4 regions of the Cellulosimicrobium sp. BMG9.23 genome follow, and region 3 is predicted to be linked to each of the others. Evidence: riboswitches for the same ligand, from Rfam matches in the RefSeq annotation. Region 3 holds a riboswitch; each other region holds the start of a gene.
The links. Region 3 has a riboswitch for thiamine pyrophosphate ahead of thiD (bifunctional hydroxymethylpyrimidine kinase/phosphomethylpyrimidine kinase). Riboswitches for the same ligand answer to the same signal wherever they lie in the genome.
Positions count from the first base shown of each region.

Region 1: it holds a riboswitch for thiamine pyrophosphate, as region 3 does, so the genes downstream of both, AC4H2G_RS17180 (TenA family protein) here and thiD (bifunctional hydroxymethylpyrimidine kinase/phosphomethylpyrimidine kinase) in region 3, are expected to answer to the same signal.
Region 2: it holds a riboswitch for thiamine pyrophosphate, as region 3 does, so the genes downstream of both, thiO (glycine oxidase ThiO) here and thiD (bifunctional hydroxymethylpyrimidine kinase/phosphomethylpyrimidine kinase) in region 3, are expected to answer to the same signal.
Region 4: it holds a riboswitch for thiamine pyrophosphate, as region 3 does, so the genes downstream of both, AC4H2G_RS10020 (thiamine ABC transporter substrate-binding protein) here and thiD (bifunctional hydroxymethylpyrimidine kinase/phosphomethylpyrimidine kinase) in region 3, are expected to answer to the same signal.

Region 1 is NZ_JBZGBZ010000009.1:220,664-228,039, reverse strand. Features, by position in the region: gene AC4H2G_RS17200 (serine/threonine-protein kinase) at 1-1,106, shown strand, start outside; gene AC4H2G_RS17195 (NAD(P)/FAD-dependent oxidoreductase) at 1,294-2,784, shown strand; tRNA gene AC4H2G_RS17190 (tRNA-Leu) at 2,881-2,954, shown strand; gene AC4H2G_RS17185 (VOC family protein) at 2,958-3,353, opposite strand; TPP riboswitch at 3,435-3,562, shown strand; gene AC4H2G_RS17180 (TenA family protein) at 3,553-4,305, shown strand; gene AC4H2G_RS17175 (helix-turn-helix domain-containing protein) at 4,378-4,812, shown strand; gene AC4H2G_RS17170 (DUF6882 domain-containing protein) at 4,887-5,750, shown strand; gene AC4H2G_RS17165 (Ig-like domain-containing protein) at 5,756-7,376, opposite strand, start outside.
Region 2 is NZ_JBZGBZ010000001.1:394,715-402,090, forward strand. Features, by position in the region: gene AC4H2G_RS01635 (ATP-binding protein) at 1-237, shown strand, start outside; gene AC4H2G_RS01640 (thiazole synthase) at 319-1,158, opposite strand; gene thiS (sulfur carrier protein ThiS) at 1,170-1,406, opposite strand; gene thiO (glycine oxidase ThiO) at 1,412-2,872, opposite strand; TPP riboswitch at 2,862-2,964, opposite strand; gene thiE (thiamine phosphate synthase) at 3,009-3,689, shown strand; gene guaA (glutamine-hydrolyzing GMP synthase) at 3,732-5,345, shown strand; gene AC4H2G_RS01665 (glycosyltransferase family 4 protein) at 5,537-6,688, opposite strand; gene AC4H2G_RS01670 (hypothetical protein) at 6,893-7,376, shown strand, end outside.
Region 3 is NZ_JBZGBZ010000010.1:214,113-221,488, reverse strand. Features, by position in the region: gene AC4H2G_RS18695 (quinone oxidoreductase family protein) at 1-849, shown strand, start outside; gene AC4H2G_RS18690 (hypothetical protein) at 846-1,124, shown strand; gene thiD (bifunctional hydroxymethylpyrimidine kinase/phosphomethylpyrimidine kinase) at 1,091-2,143, opposite strand; TPP riboswitch at 2,135-2,229, opposite strand; gene AC4H2G_RS18680 (RNA-guided endonuclease TnpB family protein) at 2,671-4,098, shown strand; gene purN (phosphoribosylglycinamide formyltransferase) at 4,165-4,740, shown strand; gene AC4H2G_RS18670 (YceI family protein) at 4,780-5,448, opposite strand; gene AC4H2G_RS18665 (SDR family NAD(P)-dependent oxidoreductase) at 5,583-6,473, opposite strand; gene pheT (phenylalanine--tRNA ligase subunit beta) at 6,470-7,376, opposite strand, start outside.
Region 4 is NZ_JBZGBZ010000005.1:271,406-278,781, forward strand. Features, by position in the region: gene AC4H2G_RS09995 (sensor histidine kinase) at 1-454, shown strand, start outside; gene AC4H2G_RS10000 (response regulator) at 451-1,137, shown strand; gene AC4H2G_RS10005 (DUF4235 domain-containing protein) at 1,153-1,473, opposite strand; gene AC4H2G_RS10010 (ABC transporter ATP-binding protein) at 1,531-2,748, opposite strand; gene AC4H2G_RS10015 (ABC transporter permease) at 2,748-4,445, opposite strand; gene AC4H2G_RS10020 (thiamine ABC transporter substrate-binding protein) at 4,583-5,671, opposite strand; TPP riboswitch at 5,737-5,841, opposite strand; gene AC4H2G_RS10025 (hypothetical protein) at 5,848-6,216, opposite strand; gene AC4H2G_RS10030 (PadR family transcriptional regulator) at 6,220-6,555, opposite strand; gene AC4H2G_RS10035 (ABC transporter ATP-binding protein) at 6,800-7,376, shown strand, end outside.

The DNA of each region.
Region 1 (7,376 bases), on a different contig from region 3:
CGCCGGAGGACTACGCGCACGAGCTGCGCACGGCAGCAGGTCTCCCGCCGCGCGCGGCGCCGCACGCGGCGAGGCCCCGGATCGGCCTGCGGGGTCGGATGATCGTGCTCGGCGGGATCTTCGAGTCCGGCTGGCGCTCGCTGTGGCGACCCGTCACGTCGACGCCGCAGTGGGCGACCGTGCGCGAGTTCTTCCGCGCGCTCACGCCGGTGTGGTGGGTGCTGCGCGGCTGGGTCGCGGCGACGGTCGTCCTCTGGGTGTTCGGCGGCTACGCCGTCGCCGTGCTGCCGCCCGACCTCTCGGCACGGCTGTTCGTGCTCGCCGCGGTCGTCGTCAGCGTCCAGTGGGGGCGGGGTCGCTGGCTCCCGCTCGCCTGGATGCCCCGCGCCGTGCGGTACGTCTCCGTCGCGGCGGCGGTCCTGGCGTTCCCGCTCGCCGCCACGGCGAGCGCCGGTCCCGCGAGCCTCTCGTACGAGCAGGGCTACCAGCAGGGCGTGCAGGCGGCGTCCGGGGGCTCGTGGGGCGGGCAGCCGGTGTCGTACGACGGCGGCGTCGTCCACGAGGGGTCGGACGGCGTGTGGGTCGACGGGGTCCAGGTCTCGAACCTGTTCGTCTACGACGCGGACGGGAACCCGGTGCGCGACGTCCAGGTGTTCGACGACCGCGGCCGTCCGGTGCGGACCGTCGGCGTCGACGCCGCGTACCAGTCCTGGGCCGTCCCCGACGTCGACGGGTCGTGGTACTTCCAGCCGACGCTGTCGACCGACGGTCGCGAGCGGTGGAACGTGTACCCGCTGCGTGCGGTCGCCGAGGAGGACGTCGAGTACGCCGAGGACGACGGGCGGCCGGTCCCCGCGACCGGTACCCGGACACGCGACATGCCGTGGCCGTTCCTCAAGGCGCCCACCGAGATCCCGGCGACCGAGTCGCCCGACGCACCGGGTACCGACGCCCCGGGGACCGAGGGCCCGGCGACCGACACCCCGGGGACCGACGCCCCGGGGACCGACGCCCCGGGGACCGAGGGCCCGGCGACCGACGCCCCGGCGGGCGTCGTCCTGCCCCCGACGGCGACGCCCACGCCGGTCGTCGAGGCCGTCGGCTGAGCCTGCCGAACCCCGGGTTGCGCGGCGATCAGCCGGCTGATGCCCGCGTAACCCGGGGTTCGGCACGTCAGGTTCCGCACGATTTCGACCGCGGCGACCGATCTGGGCGGTCCGGCGTGCGCGGGATCACGCCCGTCAGGCGGACGTCCGGGCTCGCGTGGTCCGGGAGCAGTAATACTCTGGAACCATGCCTCAGAATGACCTGACCTCGGTCAGCCGTGCCCAGACCGCTTCGCCGCGGCCCCGCAAGGTGCCGCGCGTCGTCGTGCTCGGTGGCGGATCCGTCGGTCTGTACGCCGCGCGGCGCCTGCGCAAGAAGCTCGGTCGCCGCGAGGCGGCGATCGTCGTCGTCGACCCGCGCCCGTACATGACCTACGCGCCCTTCCTCCCCGAGGCTGCGGCCGGGTCGATCGACGCGCGCGACGTCGTCGCACCGCACCGCCGCGCGCTCAAGGGCGTGGACGTCCTGCAGGGCAAGGTCGTCGGGATCGACCACGGGAACCGCAGCGTGACGATCCGCCCGGAGGAGGGCGACGACTACTCGGTCACGTACGACCACCTGATCGTCGGCCTCGGCTCCGTCTCGCGCACGCTGCCCATCCCGGGTCTCGCGGAGAACGCGATCGGCTTCAAGAACGTGGAGGAGGCCATCGCGGTCCGCAACCACGTCATCAACCGGATGGACGTCGCGTCGTCCACGTGGGACGCCGAGCTGCGTCGCCGCATGCTGACGTTCACGTTCGTCGGCGGTGGGTTCGCGGGCGTCGAGGCGATCGCGGAGATCGAGGACATGGCGCGGCACGCGACGCGCGGCTACGCGACGATCGAGGAGCGCGACCTGCGCTTCGTGATGATCGAGGGCGCGGGCCGCATCCTGCCGGAGCTGAGCGAGCCCATGGCGGAGTACGCGCTCGAGGAGATGAAGAAGCGCGGCATCGAGTTCCACCTCAACACGTTCCTGTCCTCGTGCGTCGACGGCCACGTCGTCACGTCGACGGGCGTGGAGTTCGACTCGGACACGATCGTGTGGACCGCGGGCGTCAAGGCGAACCCGGTCATCAAGGAGGCCTCGGACCTCCCCGTCGACAAGCTGGGCCGCGTCATGGTCCTCCCGACCCTGCAGGTCGCGGACGCCGAGGGCGAGGTCGTGCCGAACGCCTGGGCCGCGGGCGACTGCGCCGCGGTGCCCGACGTGCTCAACCCGGGCAAGTTCTGCCCCCCGAACGCCCAGCACGCGATCCGTGAGGCGACGCGCCTCGCGGACAACCTCGCGCTCGAGCTGCACAGCGAGCCGCCGGTCGAGTACCGCCACAAGAACGTCGGTACGGTCGCGTCGCTCGGCTTGTACAAGGGTGTCGCGGAGCTGTTCGGCGTGTTCAAGCTGCGCGGCGTGCTCGCGTGGCTCATGCACCGCGCGTACCACGTCATGGCGATGCCGACGGGCAACCGCAAGATCCGCATCTTTATCGGCTGGATGGGCCAGTTCCTCATGGGTCGCGAGCTCGTGTCGCTCGGCTCGCTGCACGACCCGCGCGCCGAGTTCCGCACCGCGTCCGTGCCGCCGAAGAAGGACGGCGAGCCCGTGAAGCAGTCCGCGCAGGGTTCCGCCGCCGCGGCCGAGTCGGGTGCGGGGACGATCGACTCGGACTCCAGGACGCCGGCGGCCAAGGCCTCCTGACCGGTCCCGGGCGAGCCCCGGCACCCTGCCCGACGACGAGGGGCGAGCCGCGCGTGCGGCTCGCCCCTCGTCGCGCACCGGGTAGATTCGGGGCGCGCCCCCATGGCCCAACTGGCAGAGGCGGCCGGCTTAAACCCGGCATGTTCCGGGTTCGAGTCCCGGTGGGGGCACCCTCAGGAGAGGCCAGTCGGCCCGTCCGGCTCCGCGGGCGGCGCGGCCTCCTGGCCGAGGACCACGACGTTGCCGTCGGGGTCCTGCACGCGTGCGACGCGCTCGCCCCAGGGCTGGTCCGCCGGCGGCTGCACGACCGTCACCCCCGCGGCGGCGAGGTGCTCGACGGCGCGGTCGCAGTCGTCGACGTACACCCACAGCGTCGCGCCGCCGCGGACGTCCGCCTCGTCGGCGAGGCCGATCCCGAGCGGGGACCCGCCCACGTGCACGTTCACGTACACGGGCGTGCCGTCGTCGGGGAACGCGTACTCCACCGTGCCCCGCAGGAGGTCGCGGTAGAAGCCGAGGGACCGCTCGACGTCGGCCACCGTGAGGATCGGGAAGAGGCTCCGGAACATGCGTCCATGGTCGACCCGGAGGGGCGCTCCCGCGCGGCGGGATGCTCCCGCGCCGCAGGCGAGGGGCCTGCTAGGGTGCCGACGAACCACGCGGGGTGTCCCGCCCGGGCGAGTCCCGGGTCGAGGGACTGAGACGAGCGGTGAGGCCGCCCGGACCCGTCGAACCTGATCTCGCTAGCACGAGCGGAGGAACGTGGGCATGACGACGTCTGCCATCACCACCCTGACCACCCCCACCATCGAGGGCGCCGGCGTTCTCGTCGCGGACGAGGAGGGCGGCTTCACCGCCGGCCTCGGCCGCCGGTACGCGCACCTGTTCGCCGAGTTCTACGACCACCCGTTCCTCGCCGGGCTCCGGGACGGCACGGTCGAGCCGGCCGCCATCCGGCACTACGTGGGCCAGGACCACCAGTACCTGACGGCCTACCTGCGCTGCTACGGGCTCGGCATGGCGCTCGCCCCCGACCGTGCGTGGGCGGCGTGGTTCCACGGCAAGGCGGGCTTCCTGCTCGACGACGAGTCCCACGCCCACCACGCGATGTGCGACTTCCTGGGCGTGCGCTACGAGGACGCGCAGGTCTCGCGGCTCGCGCCGAGCGCGCAGGCGTACGTCGACCACATGCTCGCCGCGGGTCGCGACTCCCTCGGCGTGCTGCTCGCCGCGCTGCTCCCGTGCCCGTGGACGTACATCTGGTCGGCGCGGCGCTTCTGGCTCGACGAGCGCGCGACGACGCCGGGTGCGATCGCCGCCGACCACCCGCTCGCGGGGTGGTGGGAGTTCTACGCGGCGGAGCGCACCGAGGACGTGCTCGCCGACCTGCGGGCGCGCCTCGACGCCCTGGCCGCCGACGCCGGGGAGGCAGAGCGCGCCCGCATGGAGCGCGCGTTCGAGCTGAGCTGCCGGCACGAGATCCGGTTCTGGCAGATGGCGCACACGCTCGAGGACTGGTGAGCCTTACGCCGACAGCAGATCCGCGCCCCGGCCCGGCGACGACCGGACCGGGGCGCGGGTAGCGTGACCGGCATGGACGGACAGGCGGTCGCGACCGGGCACGCAGCCACGTCACGGCCGGGGGCGACGCGGCGTGCCGAGCCGCTCCTGCGCCACGTGATGGGCGGGATCCTGCGTCGCGCGCGGCTCGCGCAGGGGCGCACGCTCGTCGACGTCGCCACCGCGGCGCGGGTCTCGACGGCGTACCTGTCGGAGGTCGAGCGCGGGCGCAAGGAGGCGTCGTCGGAGGTCCTCGCGGCCGTGTGCGCGGCGCTCGGCATCCGGCTCGTCGACCTCGTCGCGCGGACGGGAGAGGAGCTGCGTCCCGTCGGTCCGGTGCTGGTCCTGTCGTCCGCCGGGGCGAGACCGCCGGAGCGCGCCGTCCTGGCGACGCGAGCGCGCGGCGAGCGGCCCGGTCGCGCCGTGTCCGCACGCGTCGCGCGGCACCGGTCCCTCCTCGCGGCCTGACCCCGGCCGCCGAGGTCGGCGCGGCCCCGTGTCGCTGCCCCCCGGGGTGCACCGGACGGGGCTACGTTCGATCCATGACCGAGCCGCCCGTCCTCCAGGATCTCGTCGACGACGCCGCGTTCCTGTCCCACGAGCACCAGCTGCACCTCGCAGACCTCTACGGAGACGACGCGTGGCACGCCGACCTGTCGACGGGCACGTTCACCTTCACGTCGACCACCGGCGTCACCACCGAGTGCCGGCTGCAGCTCCTCGGGACGTCCGCCTCCGGACCCGGGACGTGGCTGTGGGCCTGGCAGAACGTCAACGGCTTCCCCGACGCGGTCCTCGTGGCCGCGGAGAAGACGCGGGGTACCGGCCTGCCGGAGACGACGACCGCCGAGCTCTCGCTGTCCGGGGAGCTGCCGCACCGGCTCACCCTCGCGGCCAAGACGACGACGGGGTCGTTCGCGCACTACAGCGCGCCGGTCCGGAGCGGCACGCGCGCCTGGTTCCTCCTCGAGCACCCGACGCTCGAGCTGCCCCCGCCGACCGTGCCGCGCGTCGTGCGCTCGCTGAGCGAGGGGCTGCTGACCGTGACGGTCGCCGACCACCGCCGGGCGGTGCTCGCCTACGCGGACGGCAGGGGGCTCGCCGTCGAGCCGGGCGACGACGGGTCGGTCGCGCTCGTCGTCCCGGGCGGTGCGGTGACCGTGGCGTTCGACGACTCCGCCCGGATCACGCAGATCCAGGCGACGGCGCGACCCGCCGGCGAGCCCGCTGCCGAGCCCACGGCCGCCGAGGCCGACGCCGCCGAGGAGCCCACGGCCGCCGAGGCCAGGGCAGTCCAGCCGGCTGCTGCGGAGCCCGCCGCCGTGGCCGAGACCTCGGCCGCGGCGGCGGGTTCCGGCACGCCGAGCGAGCCGCCGCGCCGGCGGTGGTTCCGCCGGCACGGCTGAGGGGATCAGCCCCAGGTCACGCTGCGCGAGTCGCCGAAGGCGCTGGTCTTGATCCAGACCTGGGCGCCCGGCATCCCGTAGTGGCACCACATGGGCGCGCGGGCGAAGTTGCCGTTCGCATCCGTCCGCAGCGGGTTGCCGTTGCGGTCGCGGTCGTAGGTGCGCGTCCCCTCGAACTGGTGCCCACCGCCCTCGCTCGTCCAGCACGACGCGGTGAACGACGTGTTGGGCTCGGCACCGGAGATCGACAGGTCGACGATCGCGCACGACGAGTGGATGCACGTGACGGAGGGGTAGTTCGATCCCTTGTACGCCTGGAGGACGGGCTCGGGCTTCTTGTCGGACGTCGCGCTCCGGCAGGTCTGGTTCGCCGCGCCCTCGGTCGGCGTGACGGTCACGCAGATCTCCCGGGTCTCCGAGTAGCCGACGCTCAGCGTCCCGGCCCCGGACGCGTTGTTGGAGCTCACGGCACCGGTGACCGACGTGGTGTACGGGCGACCGTTGTCCGACGTCGACCAGCTGTAGGTGATCGCACGGTCGCCACCGGTCACCGTCAGGGCCGGCGCGGGGATCGGTCCGTACGGGGTGGCCGAGGCGCTCGACGCGGGTCCCGGCTCGTTCGCGCCGTCGACACCGGCGACCGCGCGGACCTGGATCGTCGCCTCGCGGCCGTCGGTCAGGCCACCGACGACCTTGTCCCCGCCGAGGGCGGCCCAGCCGCCGCCCGCGTCGTACTGGTACCGGATCTCGTCGGCGCGCACGCCGCTGCCGGTCGCCGCGCCGAAGGAGAGCTGGACCTGCCCGTCCGACCCTGTGGCGCGTGCGCTGAGACCCGAGACGGCGCCGGGAGCGGCGAACGCGCGGACCGGGTTGGACGCGGGGGAGGACTCGGCGTCGCCGAACTTGTCGGTGGCCTTGTTGTGCGCCCGGACGCGGAACGTGTAGCCGGTGGTGTCGGCGGGCAGGCCGACGGTCGTGCTCGTCGCACCGCCGCCCGCGGTCACCTCCCGCACGACGGAACCGCCCTGGAGCACGTCGACCGTGTACTGCGAGATCGCGGCACCGTTCGGGTCGGGAGCGGTCCAGGAGACCTCCATCTGCGATGTCGCGCCGATCGACGCGCGTCGCGCGGTGGGCGCGGCGGGCGCGGCGGGCTTGCCCGCGGGGGTCTCGGACGCGGACGGCTCGCCCCACTCGGACGGGTCGGGGGCGCGGTTCTCGGCCTGGATCTGGACGGTGTAGGCCTGGCCGTTGGTCAGGCCCTCCCACGTGGTGGTGGTCTCGGTCAGGCACGTCTTGTCGGTCGCGCCGCCGGCGGGGGCCGGCGAGATGCGCAGGTTGACGCACTCGATCGCGGACCGGTCGGTGTAGGTCGCGTTCTTCCACGTGACGGTGAGGGACTCGTCGCCGAACTCGAGCGTGGGCGCGGCGGGCGGGTCGGGCTTCTCGTCGGGGCGCGCGACGGCCGAGGGTGGGGAGGCGGGTCCGTCGTCGACGGCGTTGGTCGCGAACACGGTGAACGTGTACTCGACGTCGTTCGTCAGCCCGTCCAGGGTGCAGGTGGTCGTCCCGCACTGCTTCTCGTACCCGTTCTGGGAGCGCACGGTGTAGCCGGTGATCTCGGCG
Region 2 (7,376 bases), on a different contig from region 3:
GCCCGCGAGCTGCGCGCCACCGGAGAGCACCCGCGCAAGCGGACCGCCCGACCGACCGACGAGCTCACGGCCCAGGAGCTGCACGTCGCGCGGTTGGTGGCCACCGGAGCCACTTCTCGCGAGGTCGGCGCGCAGCTGTTCCTCAGCCCGCGCACCATCGAGGCCCACCTGCGCAACATCTTCCGCAAGCTCGGCATCACGTCTCGCCGACAGCTCAGGGAGCTGCGCCTCCCCTGAGCGGACCGATGTCCCCCCGCTCACCTGTCGGCGCCGGGACGGTCGGACCCTGGCTCCAGCTCGTCGGCGACGGGGTCGTGGTCAGAGGGCGAGGTCGAGGCGGCCGTCGGGGGAGGAGGTCGCGAGCGCGCCCTCGCGGCGCGGGATGCGCCCGGCGCCCGCGGCGAGCCGGCCGGACTCGACCGCGAGCCGCATCGCGCGCGCCATGCGCACCGGGTCGGCCGCGCGTGTCACCGCGGTCGCGAGCAGCACGCCGTCGCACCCGAGCTCCATGGCCAGCGCGGCGTCCGACGGCGTCCCGATCCCCGCGTCGAGGATCACCGGCACGCGCGCGGACGTCGCGATCGCCTCGATGTTGCGGGGGTTGAGGACGCCCAGCCCGGTGCCGATCGGCGCGCCGAGCGGCATGACCGCCGCGCAGCCGACGTCCTCGAGCCGGCGCGCGAGGATCGGGTCGTCGTTGGTGTACGGCAGCACGACGAACCCGTCGCGCACGAGCTGGTCCGCCGCCTCGACGAGGCCGATCGGGTCGGGCAGGAGCGTGACGTCGTCGGCGATCACCTCGAGCTTGACCCACTCGGTGCCGCACGCCTCGCGCGCGAGGTGCGCCGTGAGGACGGCCTCGCGCACCGAGAAGCAGCCTGCGGTGTTGGGCAGCGCGCGGATGCCCAGACGGTCGAGCAGACCCCAGATCCCGGCGTCCGGCGAGCCCTCGCCGCCGGTGCGGACGGCGACGCGCCGCATCGCGACGGTCGTCAACGCGGTCCCGGACGCGACGAGCGCGTCCTCCAGCGTGAGCAGGTTCGCGGCGCCGCCGGTGCCCATGACGAGCCGCGAGCCGATCGTCGTCCCGGCGACGACGAGCGGGTCCTCGTGGGTCGGGAGGGTGTGGGCAGCGTGCGTCGTCTCGGTGGCGTGCATGCTCATCTCCTTCAGCCGCCCTGCACGGCGGTGACGATCTCGACGCGGTCGCCGGGCGCGACCACGGTGCTCGACCACGTGCCGCGCGGCACGACGGCGTCGTTGATCGCGACGGCGACGCCCTGCGGCGAACCATCGGTCACGTAGGCCGGGACGAGCGCGGCGACGAGGTCCTCGACGCCGGTGGTCGCGTCGAGCGGGTAGGGCTCGCCGTTGACGAGCGCTGTCGGTGCGGGAGTGGGGGACACGAGGGTCATCCTCTGCGGGTCGAAGGGTTCGTCACGGAGGCGCCGCAACTCGCGGTGGGGTTGCCGAACCCTGGCTTGTGCGCCGTTCCGGCCTGTGATCGGCCCATGACCCGGGGTTCGGCACCGACGGCACCCACGGCACCGGCAGTACCGGCCTCACCGGCGGGGCGGACCGGGGCGTCGGTGAAGCGATCGGGACGGGCCGCGGCGAGGGCCGCTGCGGCGTCGGCGGCGAGGTGCTCGCCCGTCAGGCCCGCGACGACGGCCTCGGCGGTGAGCGGCGCGAGGAGGACGCCGTTGCGCCCGTGCCCCGCGGCGACGTGCAGGCCCGGGACGTGCGTGGCGCCGACCAGCGGCAGGTTGTCCGGCGTCGCGGGGCGGGCGCGCGGCGTGACGTCGACGAGCGCGGCCTCGTCGATCCCCGGGAGCAGCGCGCGCGCGTCGCGAAGCAGCGCGAACACGCCGCCGGCGGTGGCGCGACGGTCGTCGGGGTTCTCCTCGGTCGTCGCGCCGATCACGACCTCGCGGTGCCCCGCGCAGCCGTGGCCCTGCCCGTCCGGGACCGGTTCGCGCGGCACGACGTACACGGGCCGACCCTGCACGACGCCGCGCACGACGTGCTCGAGCGCCAGGTCCGGCCCTGCGTCGAGACGCAGCGTCTGGCCCTTCACCGGGCGGACCGGGACGACGACGCCCGGCACGCCCGACGCCAGCGCACCGGACTCCCAGCCCGCCGCGAGCACGACGGCACCGGCGCGGTGGAGCCGGCCCGCGTCGTCGTGCACGCCCGTGACCCTCCCCGTCACGTCGAGCGCGAGGCGGGTACCCCGGCCGCGCACGACGGCGGAACCCGGCCCGGGCCTCTGACCGGCACCGGGCGCGGCAGCACCGCGCGCTGCACCGAGCGCTCCGAGCAGCGCGGCGTGCGTCGCGCGTGGGTCGACCGCGTGGTCGTGCGGCGCCCACGCGGCCCCGGCGACGCGCGGACCGAGGAACGGCTCGCGGCGGCGAGCCTCGGCGAGCGTGAGTTCGTGCGAGTCGAGGCCGTGCGCGGCGTGCAGCGCGAGCACGCGGCGCAGGAGCGCGAGGTCGTCCGTGTCGTACGCGACCGTGAGCGTCCCGGCGGTGCGCAGGCCGACGTCCGTCCCCGTCGCGCGCTCGAGGTCGGTGGCGAACGCCGGCCACGCGCGGGCCGCCACCAGGTGCAGCGCGAGGGCGTCGTCCTCGCCGAAGTCGGCCTCTGTGACGGGCGCGAGCATCCCCGCCGCGGCGTGCGTCGCGCCGTCGCCGGGCGACGGGTCCAGCACGGTGACCGTGAGGCCCGCGCGCGCAGCGCGCCACGCCACGGCGAGACCCACGATCCCGCCGCCCACCACGACGACGTCGCGTGCGCCGTCGGGCAGGTCTGCCTCTGCGTTCGCGTCCCGGACGCGGGCCGGATGGGCGACGGCGTGCAGGGGGTCCATCTGCGCTCCCTTCGCTGGCATGACCCAGATCAGGTTCGACGGTCGGCTCCTACGCCCTCTCAGCCCCGTGCGGGGCTCCCGTGCTCTCGGCCACAGTACCGGCCGTGGCGGCGCCCTCGCCCCTACACTCCGACGGATGAGCACCGAGACCTCCGTCACGTCGGGCACCGACGCCCGCGCCCGCCTCGCCGATGCGCGCCTGTACCTGTGCACCGACGCGCGCGAGGAGCGCGGCGACCTCGAGGACTTCCTGCAGGCGGCGCTCGCGGGCGGGGTGGATGTCGTCCAGCTCCGGGACAAGACGCTCGACGTCGCGCGCGAGCTCGAGCTCCAGGAGCTCGTGGCGCGGGTGGCGCGGGAGCACGGCGCGCTCTGGGCGGTCAACGACCGGGCCGACGTCGCGGGGCTGACGGCAGCGCCCGTCGTGCACATGGGGCAGCGGGACCTGCCGGTCGGAGCGGTCCGTTCCCTGCTCGGCCCCGCCCCGGTGATCGGCCGCTCGACGCACTCGACCGAGCAGGCCGCCGTCGCGGAGGCCGACCCGGACGTCGACTACTTCTGCGTCGGCCCGCTGTGGGCGACGCCGACGAAGCCCGGGCGGGCCGCCGTCGGGCTGGACCTGCTGCGCGACGTCGCCGCGTCCGCCCCGACGACGCCGTGGTTCGCGATCGGCGGGATCGACACCGAGCGCCTCGACGCGGTGCTCGACGCCGGTGCCACGCGGATCGTGGTCGTCCGGGCGATCACGGAGGCCGCGGACCCGGAGACCGCGGCGCGGGCGCTGCGCGAGCGGATCGAGGAGCGCGCCGGCGCCTGAGGCGGTTCCGGACGAGCACTGCGCGGCGACTATCCTGGACCGGTGACGTCTCCCGCCACCACCCCTGACATCCCCACCACCGCGCAGGTCGCCTCGACGCCGCGCCCCGTGCTCGTCGTCGACTTCGGCGCCCAGTACGCGCAGCTCATCGCGCGGCGCGTGCGCGAGGCCAAGGTGTACTCCGAGATCGTGCCGCACACCTTCACGGTCGAGCAGATGCTCGCGAAGGACCCGGCCGCGATCATCCTGTCCGGCGGGCCGTCGTCGGTCTACGCGACGGGCGCACCGTTCGTCGACCCGGCGCTGTTCGAGGCCGGCGTGCCGGTCATGGGCATCTGCTACGGCTTCCAGGCGATGGCCGCGGCGCTCGGCGGCGACGTCGCCCAGACCGGCCAGCGCGAGTACGGCGGCACCGAGGTCGAGGTCTGCTCGGCCGGCGTGCTGCTCGCCGAGACCCCCGAGAACCAGACCACGTGGATGAGCCACGGCGACGCGGTGCACCGCGCGCCGGAGGGCTTCGAGGTCCTCGCGACGTCGTCGGGCTCGCCCGTCGCCGCGTTCGAGGACCGGGAGCGGCGCCTGTTCGGCGTCCAGTGGCACCCCGAGGTCAAGCACTCCGCGCACGGCCAGACCGTGCTCGAGCACTTCCTGTACGACGGCGCCGGGCTGGCTCCCGACTGGACGCCCGGCAACGTCATCGCGGACCAGGTCGCGGCGATCCGCGCGCAGGTCGGCGACGCGCGCGTCATCTGCGGGCTGTCCGGCGGGGTGGACTCGTCCGTCGCGGCCGCGCTGGTGCAGAAGGCGGTCGGCGACCAGCTCACGTGCGTGTTCGTCGACCACGGCCTGCTGCGTGCCGGGGAGGCCGAGCAGGTCGAGCGCGACTTCGTCGCGTCGACGGGCGTCAACCTCGTGGTGGTCGACGCGAAGCAGCGGTTCCTCACCGCGCTCGCCGGCCACAGCGACCCGGAGACCAAGCGCAAGATCATCGGTCGTGAGTTCATCCGCGTGTTCGAGGACGCCGCGCGCGACATCGTCGCCGACGCCGGCGCGCACGGCGAAGAGGTCAAGTTCCTCGTGCAGGGCACGCTCTACCCCGACGTCGTCGAGTCCGGCGGCGGCGAGGGCGCGGCGAACATCAAGAGCCACCACAACGTCGGCGGTCTGCCGGACGACCTGCAGTTCTCGCTCGTCGAGCCGCTGCGGACGCTGTTCAAGGACGAGGTCCGTGCCGTCGGGCTCGAGCTCGGCGTGCCCGAGGAGATCGTCTGGCGCCAGCCGTTCCCCGGCCCCGGGCTCGGCATCCGCATCGTCGGCGAGGTCACGGCCGAGCGTCTCGAGACGCTGCGCGCCGCCGACAAGATCGCGCGCGAGGAGCTCACCAAGGCCGGCCTCGACCGCGAGATCTGGCAGTGCCCCGTCGTGCTGCTGGCCGACGTGCGGTCCGTCGGCGTCCAGGGCGACGGCCGCACCTACGGTCACCCGATCGTGCTGCGGCCGGTGTCCTCCGAGGACGCCATGACGGCGGACTGGACCCGTCTGCCCTACGACGTGCTGTCCGTCATCTCGACGCGCATCACCAACGAGGTCGCCGAGGTCAACCGCGTCGTCCTCGACGTGACCAGCAAGCCGCCGGGCACCATCGAGTGGGAGTGAGCGCGCCGCGTCGGTGACGTAGCGGGGGTCGGGTCGACGCGGGGTCGGGAACGACGCCGCGTCTACCTTCCGCGCCGCTCGTTCCTCGCGTCGCTCCCGCCAGACCCGCCACGACGCGGCGTCGTCCCCGACCCCGCACCTCGTGCGGGTCGTCGCCTCGTGCGGATCGTCGCGTCGCGGTGACGTCCGGGTCAGCGAGGGCGGGTGCGGACAGTGATCCGTGCCGCGCGGGCGTAGGCGTTCTCGACGTCGGCGAGGACGCGGGGCCAGCCCGCCGACGACGGGACGTCGCGGTTGTGCGCGACGATCCGGTCGAGCAGGCCGTCCTCGGTGACGAGGCGGACGAGCGCGTCCGTGAGGCCGGCATCGTCGTCGGCGAGGAGGGCGTCGACGCCGTCGGTCAGACGCTCGGCGACGCCCGACTGGGAGCGTGTCACGACGGCGAGCCCGGCCGCCTGCCCCTCGAGCGCCGCGATGCCGAACGCCTCCTCGACCGCGGGGGCGGCGAACACGTCGGCGCGCGCGTAGAGGCGCTTGAGCTCGGTCGCGGTGAGCCGGCCGGGGAGCGAGACGACGTCGCGCAGCTCGTGCTCGGCGACGAACCGGCGGGCGGTGTCGAGCTCCGGACCGTCGCCGGCGATCGTGGCGTGGAGCCCGCCGTCGGGCACGCGGGCCGCGGCGTCCCGGACGATCTCGAGGAGCGGGAGCACGCGCTTGCGCGGGGCGAAGCGCGTCGCCGCGACGACATGCACCGCGGACCCCTCCATGCGCTCGCCGCGCTCGGTCCGCGGGACGCGCCACGCGTCGAGGTCGAGACCGTTGTGCAGGACGGCGACCTCGCCGTGAACGCCGACGAGGCGGCGGAGCGGCGCCGCCGTCAGCTCGCTCACGGCGGACCACAGGACGGGCCAGCGCGACCACCGCACGACGCGGTCGAGCGCGGCGAACGCCCGTTCCGCGCCGCCCCAGACCGAGTGGACGGTCAGCACCGCGGGCAGACCTGCCCGGACGACCGTCCGCAGCGACGCCTGCGTGGACGGGGTGAGCACGCCCATGTGCAGGTGCACGACGTCGGGCCGCGCCTCGCGCAGCAGGCGCGCCACGTGGTGGGGGGCGCGGGGATGGACCGGGTAGCCGCCCGGGACCCGGGCCGCGAGGCGGTGCACCGTGACGCCCTCGTCGACCTCGGAGGTGACACCGTGCGCGCCCGGACGCTCCGGCGTCGTGCAGACGACGGCGACGTCGTGCCCTGCCGCCGCCTGCTGCTGCGCGAGCCGCGCCACCTGGGTCTCGATGCCGCCGAGCAGCGGCAGGTAGCAGTCGGTGACGTGGGTGATGCGCACCCCGGAATCCTCCCACCCGGCCCCGCGCCCCGACGACACGCGCACCGACCTGCGGCGACACGCGCCGTCTGCGCAGGCACAACGCTTCCCCGGTCGCTACGGTGGTCTCGAAATGGGTGGTTCGACCGTCCCGCGGCGGCCACGCCTCGCGGGCGGGGGCGCGCCGGACGGGCCAGGTGGGTCCTGACGAAGGAGTAGCGCCACATGTCCAGCACGGTCACCATCACGCCGGCACGAGGCGCCCGGGGTATCGGCCTCGTCTCGATCATCGCCGGCATCATCCTCGTCCTCGCGGGCATCGGCACGTGGATCGTCGTCGCGAACCAGCTGTCCGCCGAGGAGATCACCGTCTCGGACGACGCGTCGTTCATGGCGGGGCGTCACGTCAACGGACCGCTCACCGCCTACGCGCAGGCCGAGGTCATCAACAAGCACGCGCTGGAGGCCTCCGGTGGCGCGACGTACGCCGAGCTCGACCAGGACGATCCCACGCGCCAGACCGTCATGACGGCGTCGTTCCTCCGGGCGTCGCTGTTCACGTCCGTCGTGGCCTTCGGCGTGGCCGCGCTCGTCGTCGGTCTCGGAATCCTCTTCCTGCTCCTGGGGGTCGCGCTCCGCAAGCTGGCCGGCGGTCCGAGCGTCGCCGTCGAGACCCCGGCGGCGTACACCTCGGGAGGTGACCTGTCCG
Region 3 (7,376 bases):
GTCGTGGGTAGTGAGGGCGCCGGCCACGTGGTGGCGGTCGGGGACGGGGTCGAGGACTTCGCCGTCGGCGACCGGGTCGTGTGGACCGAGGCTCCCGGCTCGTACGCGGACCTCGTGGTCGTCGCGGCGCGCGAGGCGCTGCACGTGCCCGACGCCGTGTCGCTCGAGGACGCGACCGCCGTCGCGCTCCAGGGCCTCACCGCGCACTACCTGTGCACGTCGTCGTACCCGATCCGTCCTGGCGACCGCGTCCTCGTGCACGCGGGCGCCGGCGGGGTCGGGCTGCTGCTCACACAGATGGTCGTGGCGCGCGGCGGGCACGTGATCTCGACGGTCTCGACGCCCGAGAAGGCCGAGCTCGCGCGCGGCGCGGGCGCGGAGCACGTGATCGAGTACACGGCGCTCGGGGACCTGTCGCACGACCTTCCCGAGATCGTGCGCGGGCTCACGGGCGGCGAGGGTGTCGCCGCCGTGTACGACTCCGTCGGCAGGGACACGTTCGACGCGTCGCTCGCGTCGCTGCACCGCCGCGGGACGCTCGTGCTGTTCGGCGGGTCCTCCGGCCAGGTGCCGGCGTTCGACCCGCAGCGGCTCAACGCCGCGGGGTCGGTCTTCCTCACGCGCCCCAAGCTCTCCGACCACACGGCGACGCGGACCGAGCTCGTCGAGCGTGCGACGGAGGTGCTCGGCGCCGTCGCGGGCGGCACCCTGGACGTGCGCGTCGGCGCCACGTTCCCGCTCGCCGAGGCAGCCGAGGCGCACCGCGCGCTCGAGGGGCGTGCCACGACCGGCAAGGTGCTGCTCGTGCCCGACGCCGCGGCGTCCGGCACTCCGGGCCGTCCGGCATGAGCTGGGACTGGGTCCCGGCGCGGCCCGGCGAGGAGGACGGGTCCGACGGCGGCACCTCCCCCGCGCTGCGCCGGGCCGTGACGGTGCTCGCCGTCCTGTTCACCGGGGTGCTCGTCGTCTACTACCTGACGATCGGTGTCCGGCAGGGCGACGACCGGTGCGTCGCCGAGCGGCCGGACGGGGTCGCCGCGAGCCAGGTCGACTCGCAGTGGCGGTGGTGGCCGCCCGGCACGGAGTGCGTCTACCCGACCGGGACCGAGGTCGCGCGCGCCTGAGACCCGGCGCTGCCCGCGCCGTGTCCGTCGACCGGTCCGCTGGCCGGCACGGCGACCGGCACGTCGACCGGTTCGGCGACCGGCGACGTCGCGTGCAGGTGGTCGACGGGCCCGCGGCCGGTCCCGACCTGCAGCGCCGCCCCCGCGCGCAGCGCGCCGGTGAGCCACTCCTTGGCGTCACGCGCGGCCTCCGGCCAGCCCGCGCGCTGCGGGCGCAGCGCCGCGAGCGCCGCGGAGAGCGAGCACCCGGTGCCGTGCGTGTGCGGCGTGTCGACGCGGTCGGCGTCGAACGTCGTCACCCGACCCACGCCGCCCTCGGCCGAGCCGGGCTCCACGAGCGCGTCGGGCGACGTCGCGCCGGTGAGGTGGCCGCCCTTGAGCAGGACCGCAGTCCCGCTCGCCGCGACGAACGCGCGCGCCTGGTCGAGCGCCTCGTCCCACGTCGTCCCGACCGGCGTCCCGGCGAGGACGGCGAGCTCGGGCAGGTTCGGCGTCACGACGTCGGCGCGCGCCGCGAGGTCGCGCACACCCTGCTCGGCGCCGGCGTCGAGGAGCCGGTGGCCGGAGGTCGCGACCATGACCGGGTCGAGCACGACGTACGGCGCCCGCTCGCCGCGAGACCGTCGCGACGCGGCCAGGTCGTCGAGCCACGCGACGATCTCCTGCGCGTTCGCGGCGTCCGCCACCATGCCGATCTTCACCGCGTCGATCACGACGTCGTCGGAGACCGCGTCGAGCTGCTCCCGGAGGAAGGCCGGCCCGGGGACGTGCACGGACCGCACGCCGTGGGTGTTCTGCGCGACGAGCGCGGTCGTCACCGCCATGCCGTACGCGCCGTGCGCGCAGAACGCCTTGAGGTCGGCCTGGATGCCCGCGCCGCCGGTCGGGTCGGTCCCGGCGATCGACAGGACGCGCGGCCGCGAGGGCCCGGGCGACCCGCCCGCGCGAGGTCCGGGTGCGCCGTCGGGCACGGGTGCGGTGCCGGGCGGGGTGCCGGGCGTGGTGGAGGCGAGCGTCATCGCGGACATCCCTTCGCTGGTACGAGCCAGAGCAGGTTCGACGGGTGTGATCTCAGCCCCGCTGCGGGGCACCCCGTGTCGTTCGCGTCATCCTAAGCCTGTCGAACAACTATCCGCGGCGGTCGAGTAGGCGTAGCAGGAGCTGGGTCTGGGACACATTCACCAACGCACCGTGGGCGGTGAGCCTGGCCTCTTGCTCGTGAAGTGCTTGTGTGCCGCGGACCTCGACACGGTGCAGTCGTGCGAGAGCGCCCGCGAAGGGACGCCGGTCGCGACGACGAACAGCAACGCGTTGACGTGCTCGTGTGACCAGTGCTCGCAGCATGGGCGCCCGCCGTGGGTGTGGGCGGAGATGACGAGGTTGCGGGTGCGCGTCCAAGGTGGTTTCGGTCAGGTCGGACGGGTACGAGCGTCGGGCGGACGTTCACGCGGAGCTGATCCTCTCGTGACCAGGGAGGACACACCGACTTGTGGCGGTGGGCACGGATAGCGTGCTCGTCGTGGCTCGGCATACGACGTTCCAGCTGATGGCTGACCCCACCGTGGAACAAGCGCGTGCCCTGGCCCGGCACGAGGGTGGCGCCCGGTTCGCATTCAACCAGGGCCTGCGGCTGCACCTGGACGCCCGCAACGCCTCAAGGAGGGCTGCCGCGACGATCACGGCCGACGACGACGGCGCGGTGAAGGTGCCGTGGACCGGGTTTGATCTGATCAACACGTTCAACGCGTGGAAGAAGTCCGAGGACGCTGGCCGCCGGTTCATCGTCGACGCAGCCGGTGAGACCGATGTCGAGGTGACGGGCCTTGCCTGGCGCACGCACGTATCCGCGCAGGTGTTCGAAGAAGCCGTCGTCGACCTCGGCGGGGCCCTGAAGGCGTGGACCGACTCCCGGCGCGGCAAGCGCGCAGGTCGGGCGGTCGGCCACCCCAGGTTCAAGAAGAAGAACCCCGAGCGCGGCTCGTTCCGGATACGCAACAAGGTCTCCAGGACGAAGGCCAGCGAGCGGGCCACGATCCGCCTCGGGGAGAACGGCCCCCGCTCGGTGACCCTGCCCGGCATCGGCACCATCAAGGTGCACGACGACACCCGCCGGCTGCGCCGCATGCTGAACAAGGGGCGGGCGCGCATCCTGTTCGCGACCCTCTCGCGCCGTGGCGGGAGGTGGCGGATCTCGCTGAACGTCAAGGCGTGCGACCTGCACCCCGTCGCCCGCCATCAGCAGCGCGACGACGCCGACCGCGGTGGGTGGGTCGGTGTGGACCGCGGCCTGCACGCACCCGTCGTCGCCGCAACCAGCGACGGCGAAGAGATGTTCCGCGTCGACGTGGCACCGAGAGCCCTGCGAGCGGCGCAGCCGGTCACCCGGCGGTTGAGCAAGGCCGTTTCCCGCAAGGTCAAAGGCTCCGCGAACCGGCGGGCTGCCGTGCGCCGGCTCGCACGTCATCACGAGCGGGTCCGTGCCCGCCGACACCACTTCCTGCACCAGGTCACCAACACGTTGGTCCAGACCCACGACCGGCTCGTCATCGAAGACCTGAACATCCACGGGATGCTCGCCAACCACCACCTCGCCGCCGCCATCGCGGACGCGGCCTGGGGCGAGCTCGCGCGCCAGATCACCTACAAGGCGTCCTGGCGTGGTGGGCGAGTCCTGATCGCGGACCGGTGGTTCCCGTCGTCGAAGACCTGCTCCGCGTGCGGAGATGTCAAGACCGCGCTCACCCTCGCCGACCGCGTCTTCGGCTGCGAGATCTGCGGGCTGACGATCGATCGTGACCTGAACGCCGCGGTCAACCTCGCCACCTGGGGCGAGCGCAACTTCTCCCAGGTCCTGGACCCCGAAGCACGAGGCCAGGTCACCAACGCCCACCGACGGGAAGGCTCTGGCCGACGCACACGCGCCGACGAAACCAGCCCGAATGACGTGGGAACCCGCACCGCCACAGCGGCATAGGGACGTCCGAGAAGGACGCTGCCGACACCCTCACCGAGGTTGCTCGACAGGCTTTAGACTGCGGGCGTGACCCTGCGCCTCGCCCTGCTCGCGTCCGGTACAGGCACCACCGCGGCAGCGTTGATGGACGCGTGCCGCACCGGGGACGTCGCCGGCGACGTCGTCGTCCTGATAGGGAACAACAGCGGCGCTCCCGTGCTGGCGCGGGCGTCGGAGCGCGGGGTGCCGACACGGCACCTGTCCGCGGTGACACACCCGGACGCAGGTGACCTCGACCGTGCCGTGCTCGAGACCCTGCGGGCGCACGGTGCCACCCACGTGGTGCTGACCGGGTACATGAAGAAGCTCGGTCCGCTCACGCTCGCTGCGTTCGACGGGCGTGTGCTCAACACCCACCCCGCCCTGCTCCCGGCGTTCGGCGGACAGGGGATGTACGGCGACCGGGTGCACCGCGCCGTCCTCGACGCGGGCGTGACGGTCACCGGCGCGAGCGTGCACGTCGTGACGGCGCGGTACGACGAAGGGCCGGTGCTGGCCCGGACCGAGGTGAGCGTCGCACCGGACGACACCGTCGAGACGCTGGGGGCGCGCGTCAGGGCGGCGGAGAAGACGCTCCTCGTCGAGACGCTCGCCGCCCTGTGAGATCGCGGACCTGCTCGCTGGCGGGTCCGGCGCACTCCCTCACTCCTGGTGGATCGCCTCGCCCGCGATCTCGAGCGACACCTTCTTGCCGACGAGGATCCCGCCGGTCTCGAGGATCACGTTCCACACGAGCCCGTAGGCCTCGCGGTCGAACTCGCCCGTGGCGTGGAAGCCGAAGATGTCGCGGCCGTACGGGTCGCGACGCGCGCCCCCGTAGCGCATCGTCAGGTCGATCGGGTGCGTGACGTCGCGGATCGTCAGCAGCCCGCTCACGATGAAGTGCCCGGCCTCGGCCGGTGCGACGCGGTCGGCGGCGACGGTCGCCCGCTCCGGCGACCGGTTGCGCAGCCGTGCCCAGGCGAGGATGGCGTCGTCCTGGCTCCCCTGCCAGCGGACGCCCGTGCTGCGGAACTCGAGCGTCGGGTAGGTCTCGACGTCCAGGAAGTCGGCGCTGTGCAGGTGCACGTCCCGGTCGGCGTTGTGGGTCGTGAGGCTCGCGGACTCGATGGTCGCCGACACGGCCGAGGCGAGCGGGTCCTGCCCGACGAGGATCGTCGCGCTCGCCCGCGTGAACTCGCCCCGCACCGGCGAGACCATCATGTGCTGCCCCGCGAAGCCCACTCGCTTGTGCGCCTCGTCGAGGACGTACGTCCCCGCGTCAGGAACGGTCATGCCGTTCCACTGGCGGACCGGTCGTGTCGTGGTCATCCGTCGCCCTCCGGGCTGCTGTGGTCGAACCGCGACCGCGCCGTCCGCTCGGTCCTGGTCAGGTGTCCAGCATCCCGGATTGTTAGGTGAACATTCAACTAATGGGGGCGTGACGTTGAGTACAACGACATCGCTCAGCGGCGGGGCAGCTCGCCGGGCATCGGGTCGTCGTCGCCCCAGCGGGTCACGCGCAGCCGGCGACCGTCCGGGCCGGGCACCGCACGCCCGTCGCCGGCCGCCAGCTCGAGCGCGGCCCGCAGCGATTCCGGTGAGTCGTGCGTGACGCGGACGAACGACCCCGAGAACGCGTCCAGCCCGCCCCCGGCGATCGCGACCACCATCTCGACCGTGCGCTCGACCGGCGTCCACTCCGTCCGGCCCCGGTGCATGACCATCGAGCCCGTCATGTCGGTCTGCACGACGCCGGGCGCGACCTCGAACGTGCGCAGCCCGCGGTCGTACCCGGAGCGGTGCAGGTTCGCGCCGAGGCGCAGGAGCGCCGTCTTGCTCGCGTTGTACGCGCTCGCGCCGACCATGTCGTGCGAGCCCGCGCCGCTGTTGAGGTCGACGACGCGGCCACCGCCCCGGGCGAGCATGCCCGGGACGACGGCCCGGGCGAGAAGGAACGGCCCGCGGACGTTCGTCTCGAGGATCGCCCACCACTCGTCGGGGTCGGCCTCCCACAGCGGCACCTCGGCGTCGACCCGGCCCGCGTTGTTGACGAGCAGGTCGATCCCGCCGATCTCCGCCTCCGCCGCGGCGACGGCCGCGGACACCGCCCCGGCGTCGGTGACGTCCGCCGTCACGAGGACGGCGCGCCCGGCGCCCGCGGCCGTGATCTCTTCCGCCACGTCCCGGAGCCGAGGGGCGTCCCGAGCGAGCAGCGCGACGTCGAGCCCCGCACCAGCCAGGCCGACGGCGATCGCGCGGCCGATGCCGCGCGACGCCCCGGTGACCAGCGCCGTGCGCGCGGACGCGACGGGCCCTCCCGCCACACCTGCGTCGGCGGGGGTGCCGGTGCTCATGCCCGCAGCTCCGCCCCGACGCGCTCGCGTGCCGCCTCGACGGCCCCGGCACGGACGCGCGCGACGTCGTCGGCCGTGAGCGTCCGGTCGGCTGCGCGCAGCCGGAGCGAGAACGCGAGCGACTTGCGGCGCGCGCCGATCTGCTCCCCGGTGAAGACGTCGAAGAGGGTCAGGTCCTCGAGGAGCTCGCCCGCGCCGTCGGCGACCGCCGAGCGCAGTGCCTCGGCCGTCACGTCGGCGCTCACGACGAAAGCGAGGTCCTCCTTCGCGGCGGGATACGTCGAGACCGGCGTCGCCGCGAGCGGCTCCGCGCTCGACCCCGCGAGGAGCGCGGTGAGATCGACCTCGAACGCGACCGACCGCGCGGGCAGCCCGAGGTTCTCGAGCGCCTTCGGGTGCAGCTCACCCGCATGCCCGACGACCGTCCCGTCGGCGAGCGCGAGCCGCGCACAGCGGCCCGGGTGCCACGGCGCGCGGTCGGTGTCGGCGCTCACGACGACCTCGGCCCCGACGTGCTCGGCGACGAGCCGGGCGGCGTCGAGCGCGTCGGTCCAGTCGGCGGCACGCCCTTCGCCCCACCAGCCGGCGCGCTCGCGCCGGCCGACGAGCACGCCTGCCACGTGGCGCGGCTGGTCCGGCACCGCGGCCGCGAGCGCCGCGAGCTCGTCGTCCGTCGGACGCACGCCCGGCGGGAGCGAGGGCGCAGCCGGGGCGTCGGCGCGCGGACGCGTCACCAGCCCGGTCTCGAACACCGCGAGATCCGTCATCCCACGACCGACGTTGCGGCGCGCGGTCTCCAGGAGCGTCGTGAGCAGGTCGGTGCGCATCAGCGGCCGGTCGTCGGCGAGCGGGTTGACCAGTCGCAGCGCACGACGGCGCTCGTCGGCGGCGGGCAGGCGCAGC
Region 4 (7,376 bases), on a different contig from region 3:
CGACCTGCCGGACGACGACCGACCGGCGGACGACCTCCGGCTCGCGCCGCAGCCGACGCTCGCCGACGTCGACCGGCTCGTCGCCGAGGTCCGGGCGGCGGGAGGCGACGTGGCCTACGAGCGGACGGGCGACGTCGTGCCGCCGCCCGCCGTCGCCGTCGCGGCGTACCGCGTCGCGCAGGAGGGCCTGACGAACGCCCGGCGCCACGCGCCCGGCAGCCCGGTGACGTTGCGGGTCGCGGTGTCGCCCGGCGAGGTGCGCGTCGTCGTGTCCGACGCCGGCGCTCGCCTCGTGCGGAGCGGTCCCCCGGTCCCCGGGGTCGGCACGGGGACCGGACTCGTCGGCCTGCGAGAGCGCGTCGACCTGCTGGGCGGGCGCCTCGACGCCGGGCCCCGCGGCGGCCCGCACGACGCGGGCTGGGTCCTCGACGCCCGGCTACCGTGGGGCGCATGAGCGCCGACACGCCCACGGAGCAGCCCCGGCGCACGCGGCTCGTCGTCGTCGACGACGACGCGCTCGTGCGGTCCGGGCTGCGGATGCTGCTCGACGGGGCGAGCGGCATCGAGGTCGTGGGCGAGGCCGACGACGGCGGTGCGGTCGCGGGCGTGCTCGACGCGCACCCGGCCGACGTCGTGCTCATGGACCTGCGGATGCCCGGCGTCGACGGGATCGAGGCGACGCGCCGGGTGCGGGCTCGGGCGGACGCACCGGCCGTCGTCGTGCTCACGACGTTCGACTCCGAGGAGGAGGTCGCGGGCGCGCTGCACGCCGGGGCGTCGGGCTACCTGCTCAAGGACATGGCACCCGAGCGGATCGTCGCCGCGGTGCTCGCCGCGGCCGCGGGCGAGCCCGTGCTCTCACCCGCGATCGCGCGGCGGCTCATGACGTCCGCGGCGTCGGCGGGCGGCGCTCGCGAGCGGGCCCTCGCGACGCTCGACCGGCTCACCGCGCGCGAGCGGGACGTGGCGGTCGAGATCGGGCGCGGCGCGAGCAACGCGGAGATCGCGGCACGCCTCTATCTCTCCGTCGCGACCGTCAAGGCGCACGTGTCGAACGTGCTGCTCAAGCTGGGCGTCGAGAACCGGACCCAGGTGGCGCTCGTCGTGCACGACGCGGCCGCGGACACGGAGGCGTGAGAGGGCGAACGGCGGTCAGTCGCCGGGCCACTCCCCCGTCCAGCGCTCGAACGCGCGGGCACCGCCCCGGTCGATGAGCGCCTTGACCACGGCGTAGATCGCGCCCTGGACGAGGGCCGCGAGCAGGATCTCCTTGAGCGGGTACTCCGACTGCAACGGGGTCGGGGCATCCTTGCGGTCTCCGGGGGCCACGCGCTTGTAGACCTGCTTGAACACCTGCCCCGCGACGAGCCCGCCGACGATCGAGCTCACGAGCCCGACCGGACGGTAGAGGATCTTGGCGGCCTTGCCGCCGTCCTTCTCGGGAAGCTGCTCCCCGATCGATGCGTCGCTCATCCCCTGACGCTAGGACGTGCCCGACGTCGCCGCGCGCCGAACGGCGGCGGGACGCGCTCAGGCCGGCACGATGGCGCACCCGGCCGGGTCGAGCGCCACGGTCGCCTCGTCGCCCGCGGACCACGGTCGCGCGTCCGGCTGCCCGGGGGCGAGGTCCGCCGGGACGCCGGGTGACGCCGTCGCGACGGGTGCTCCGGCGAGCGCGACGACGCGGACGCGGCGCTCACTCCCGGGGAGCACGACGTCGACCGTGACCTCCGTCGCGCCGCGTCGGAACACGCTCCCGACGACCGTCCCGCGCCACGTGTCAGGGCGAGAGGTCACCCCGGTGACCGGTGGCCCTGACATGTCGAGAGGCTCCGCGACGCGCAGGCCCCGCGGCCCGATCGCCAGGACCTGGGCGCCCCGCGTGTCAGGGCGAGAGGACACTCCTGCCACCTCGAGGGCTGACAGGTCGGAGAGCGGGACGAACGCCTGGTAGCCCAGGAACTCCGCGACGCGGCGCGACGACGGCGCGCGCCACAGCTCCTCGGGCGGCGCGACCTGCAGCACGCGGCCGGCGTCCATCACGGCGACGCGGTCGGCGACGGTGAACGCCTCGTCGTGGTCGTGGGTGACGAACACGGCGGTCGTGCCGGTGGCCCGCAGCGCGGCGCGCAGGTCGAGCGCGAGCCGCTCGCGCAGACCGCGGTCGAGCGCGGAGAGCGGCTCGTCGAGGAGCAGGAGGCGCGGACCGGGCGCGAGGGACCGCGCGAGGGCGACGCGCTGGCGCTCGCCGCCGCTGAGCGTCGTCACCGGCCGCCGCTCGTACCCCGCGAGGCCGACGACGCCCAGCAGCTCGCGCACCCGGTCGTCCCGCTCCGCGCGCGGCACGTCCGCGATCCCGTACGCGACGTTGCCCCCGACGTCGCGGTGCGGGAAGAGCTGACCCTCCTGGAACATGAGCCCGAACCCGCGCCGGTGCACGGGCACGCCCGCGAGGTCGTCGCCCGTGAAGCGCACCGTGCCGGCGGCGACCGGTTCCAAACCCGCGACGGCGCGCAGCAGGCTGGACTTTCCGCACCCGCTCGGCCCGAGCAGCGCGAGCACCTCACCGGGCGCGACGTCGAGCGAGACTCCCGCGACCGCCGTCGTGCGCGGGTCCCGGCGCGAGGCGCCGTCGTAGTGCACGACGACGTCGCGCACCTCGAGCCCCGCGCCGCCACCCGGGTGCTGCGCCGGGCGCGGCTCGGCGCCGGGCACGTGGGGCCGCGTGGTCGGGTCGGTCTGCACCATCAGAACTCTCCTCCGGGGCGGTCGCCGCGCAACCGCTCGGCGAGCAGCATGACGACGGCGGTCAGCAGGGCCAGCACGACGCTCGCCGCGAGCGCCATGCCCTGGTTCTCGGCGCCGGGACGGCCGACGAGCCGGAAGATCACCACGGGCAGGGTCGCGGTGTCGGGGCGGGCGAGGAACGACGTCGCGCCGAACTCGCCGAGCGACACGGCGAACGCGAACCCGACGGCGAGGCCGAGCGACCGCGCGGCGATGGGGCCGTCGACGCTGCGGAACACGCGGCCCGGCGCGGCGCCGAGCGTCGCGGCGGCCTCGCGGAGCCGGGGGTCGATCGCGCGCAGCGTCGGCAGCACGGTGCGCACGACGAGCGGGATCGCGACGACGGCCTGGGCGATCGGGACCAGGAGCCCCGAGGTGCGCAGGTCGACGTCGAGCCCGAGCGGTCGGTCGAGCGTGATGAGGAACCCGAACCCGACGGTCACGGCGGAGACGCCGAGCGGGAGCATGAACAGCGAGTCGAGCGCGGCGATCGCCCGGCGGCCCGTGCGTGACCGCGGCCGCCGGGACACGACGAGCGCGACGAGCCCGCCGATCACCACCGCGAGCAGCGTCGCGAGCGCCGCGGTGCGCAGCGAGTTCCCCGCCGCCTCCCACACGGTGACGGACAACGCGTTGCGCCCGCCCGTCGTGCCGAGGTTCGCGTAGTTGTCGAGCCCCCAGCCGCCGCCCGGCACGCGCAACGACCGCACGACGAGCGTCGCGAGGGGCAGCCCGACCAGCACCACGACGACGACGGCGGTCACCACGGCGGGCAGGAGGTCGCCGCCGGGGCGTCCACGGGCCGGACCGCCGGCCGAACCACCCGTCGATCCACCGGCCGGTCCACCCGCCGGTCCACGCTGCCACAGCCGCAGCGGGTGCGCGGCGCTCGACGCGGCGGTGAGGGTCAGCGCCCGCTCGCGCTTCGCGCGCGTCCGGTTCGCGACGGTCAGCGCCGCCACCACGACGACGAGCTGCACGACCGACAGGACCGCAGCCGTGCGCAGGTCGAGGAACTGGGTCGTCTGGATCCAGATCTCCGTCTCGATCGTCCCGTAGCGGATGCCGCCGAGGACGAGGACGACGCCGAACGCCGTCGCGCAGAAGAGGAACACGATGGACGCGGCGCTCGCGATCGCGGGAGCGAGGGCGGGCAGGGTGACCGTCCGGAACGCGCGCCACGGCGTCGCCCCGAGCGCGCGCGCCGCCTGCTCCGCGCGCGGGTCGAGGTGCTCCCACAGCCCGCCGACCGTGCGCACCACGACGGAGTAGTTGAAGAACACGAGCGCCACGACGATCGCGGCGAACGTCCCGTCGAGCCGCAGGAACCCGAGCGGCCCGCCCTCGACGAGCAGCGTGCGGAACGCCACGCCCACGACGACCGTGGGCAGCACGAACGGCACGGTCACGAGCGCGCGCAGCACGCGTCGCCCGCGGAACCGGCACCGGTACAGCACGTACGCGCCCGGAACCCCGAGCAGCAGGGAGAGCGTCGTGCCGAGCACGGCCTGCCACAGCGTCAGCCCGACGATGCGCCAGGTCCGGGGAGCGGAGAACACCTCCGCGAACCCCGAGAGGTCGAGGCCGCCGTCGGGCCCCACGAACCCGCGCGCGACGAGCGCCACCACCGGCCACGCGAAGAACACCCCGAGGAACACGAGCGGCACCGCCGCCGCGACCCCCCGGAGGACGCCACGCCGAGCACGGGACCATCCACCGCCGAGCACGGAGCTGCCCACCGGATTCGCCCGGAAGTGGTGGGTATCCCCGTGCTCGGCAGCCGGCTGGGCGGTGGTCAGTCGACGACCGTCGCCGTCCACGCCTTGATCCACTCGTCGCGGTGCGCGTCGATCTCCTCGGGCGCGACGTCGAACGGCTCGTCGGCGAGCGGCGCGAACTGCTCCCACTCGGCGGGCAGCGCGACGGTGTCGTCGACGGGGTACATGTACATCTGGCCCGGCACGTCCGCCTGGAACGTCTCGCTGACGAGGAAGTCGACGAGCTGCTGCGCGCCCTCGGGGTTCTCGGCGCCGGCGAGGACGCCCGCGTACTCGACCTGGCGGAAGCACGTGTCGAGCAGCGCGCCCGTCGTCGACGACGTCTCGTCCTCGGAGACCGTGAACGCGGGCGACGTCGAGTACGACAGCACGAGCGGGCGGTCGCCCGCGCCCTCGCCGCCGGAGAAGTCGACGGAGTACGCGTCGGACCAGCCGTCGACGACCTTGACGCCGTTCTCGCGCAGGTCGGCCCAGTACTGCTCCCAGCCGTCCTCGCCGAACGCACCGACGGTCGCGAGGAGGAACGCGAGGCCGGGCGACGACGTCGCGGGGTTGGTCACGACGAGCAGGTCGCGGTAGGCCGGGTCCGCCAGGTCCTCAAGCGTCTCGGGCTCCGGCACCCCGGCCTCGGTGAACCATGTGTGGTCGACGTTGATGCAGACGTCGCCGAGGTCGACCGGCGTGAGCTCGCCGTCGCCGACGGCGTACTGCTCGGCGGACGCGGGGAGGTCGGCGGGCGTGTACAAGTCGAGCACGCCCTCGTCGATGGCGCGGGTCGCGAACGAGTTGTCGATCCCGAAGACGACGTCGCCGAGCGGCGAGCCCTTCGTGAGCACGAGCTGGTTGACGAGCGCGCCGCCGTCGCCGGGCGCGACCTGCTCGACCGTGAGCCCGCTCTCCTCCTCGAACGCGGCGAGCACGTCGTCGCTCACGGCGAACGAGTCGTGCGTGACGAGCGTGACGGTGCCCGACGACGCGTCGTCGCCCCCGGCCGTGTCGTCGCCCGCGCTGCACGCCGCAGCGGCGAGGAGGGTGGCCACGGCGAGGGACGCCGTCGTGACGTGACGGCCGGTCCGGGCCGCCCGACGGCGGGTGGTGTGCTGCATGTGTCCTCCCAGGACGTTCAGGAGGGGTCCATCCGCACGCGCCGGCCGTGGCCGACGCGGACGGGTGATCGAGATTCCCGACTTCCTCCACCGGTGCTAACCGGATCAGGTTCGAGGGTCTGCGGTGGTCCGCACTCTCAGCTCCTCCAGGAGCTCCCCTGTCGTTCCCGGCGAGCCTACACCGGGCGGCGGTGGGCCCAGACGATGTCGACGACCATGCCCAGCAGCATCAGGCCCAGCGGGGGCCACAGGGCGACGACGCCGAACCGGACGGGCAGCTCGGCGCCGAGCGCGGCGAGCGCCGTGACGACCACCATCCACGCCACGCCGACGACGGCACCCACCTTCGTCCACCACACCGCGTCGCGCCGCCGCTCCGGCCCCTCGGGGAATCGTGCGGCGTACTCGTCGGGCGTGCCGAAGTACTCCTCGAGCACGATGCCCTCCTGCGCGTGGGCGTCCACCTCCGCGACGATGTCGGCCACCTCCTTCTCCGCGACGCCTCGAAGGCGCAGCGCGAACGCCAGGTCTCGTTGGTACGACATGCCTCAGTCCCCCCTGTCCGCCAGCGCATCGACCTGCGCCAGCACCGTGCGGATCGCCTCGCGGTCCTCGTGCAGTCTCTGGGCGCCGCGTTCCGTCAGCTCGACCACCTTGCGCGCCGGGCCCGAGCCGTCCACGTCCCAGCGGGACGTCAGCAACCCCTGGTGCTCCATCTCCCGCAGGAGGGGGTAGAGGGTCCCGCCCTGCACGCCGGCGAACCCCGCGGCGCGCAGCTGTGCCACCAGGGCGTAGCCGTGGTTCGGGGACACCCGGAGCGCGGACAGCACCGCGGTCGGCAGCACCGCCCGCTGCACGTTCTCGACCGTGTCCGTCGACGCCATGCGACGACCCTAGACGCGACTAGTGTGAATCTCAACCTATTAAAGCTCGATCCCTAGCTGAGGCGCGTCCCGGGGTCGCGCCAAGGGTTCCGGGACAACCCTGAGAGCACCCTGAACGCTCCCCGGAAGAGCGCCGCGCCAGACCAGGGACACGTCCGGGCCGACCCCTGATGCCCCGCGTCACCCTCCGACGAGAAGGTCGGAAGGACCCGGCAGCACGCCGGGCTCCCCATGCAGGAGGGCAATGACGATGAGCAGCGCAGCGTCCGGTGGTTCGACCGCGATCGCCACGGCTCGCGGTCTGGTGAAGACCTACGGGCGGGGCGCCGCGAGCGTCCGTGCCCTCGACGGGGTGGACGTCGACCTCGAGCGGGGCCGGCTCACGGCCATCATGGGTCCGTCGGGATCGGGCAAGTCGACGTTGATGCACTGCCTGGCTGGCCTGGACTCGCCCACGGCGGGCACCGTCGTCGTCGACGGCGAGACGGTCTCGGCGATGAGCGAACGACGGCTGACGCGCCTGCGCCGGACGCGCATCGGGTTCGTGTTCCAGTCGTTCAACCTCGTGCCGACGCTCACGGCGGAGGAGAACATCGTCCTCCCGCTGGCGATCGCGCGCCGGCCCGTGGACCGCGAGTGGTTCGAGCGCGTGGTCGACGCCGTGGGCCTGCGTCCGCGGCTCGGGCACCGGCCCGCGGAGCTCTCCGGCGGGCAGCAGCAGCGCGTCGCGTGCGCGCGGGCGCTCGTGTCCCGGCCCGCGGTCGTGTTCGCGGACGAGCCGACGGGCAACCTCGACTCGCACGCGGCCGCGGAGGTGCTCG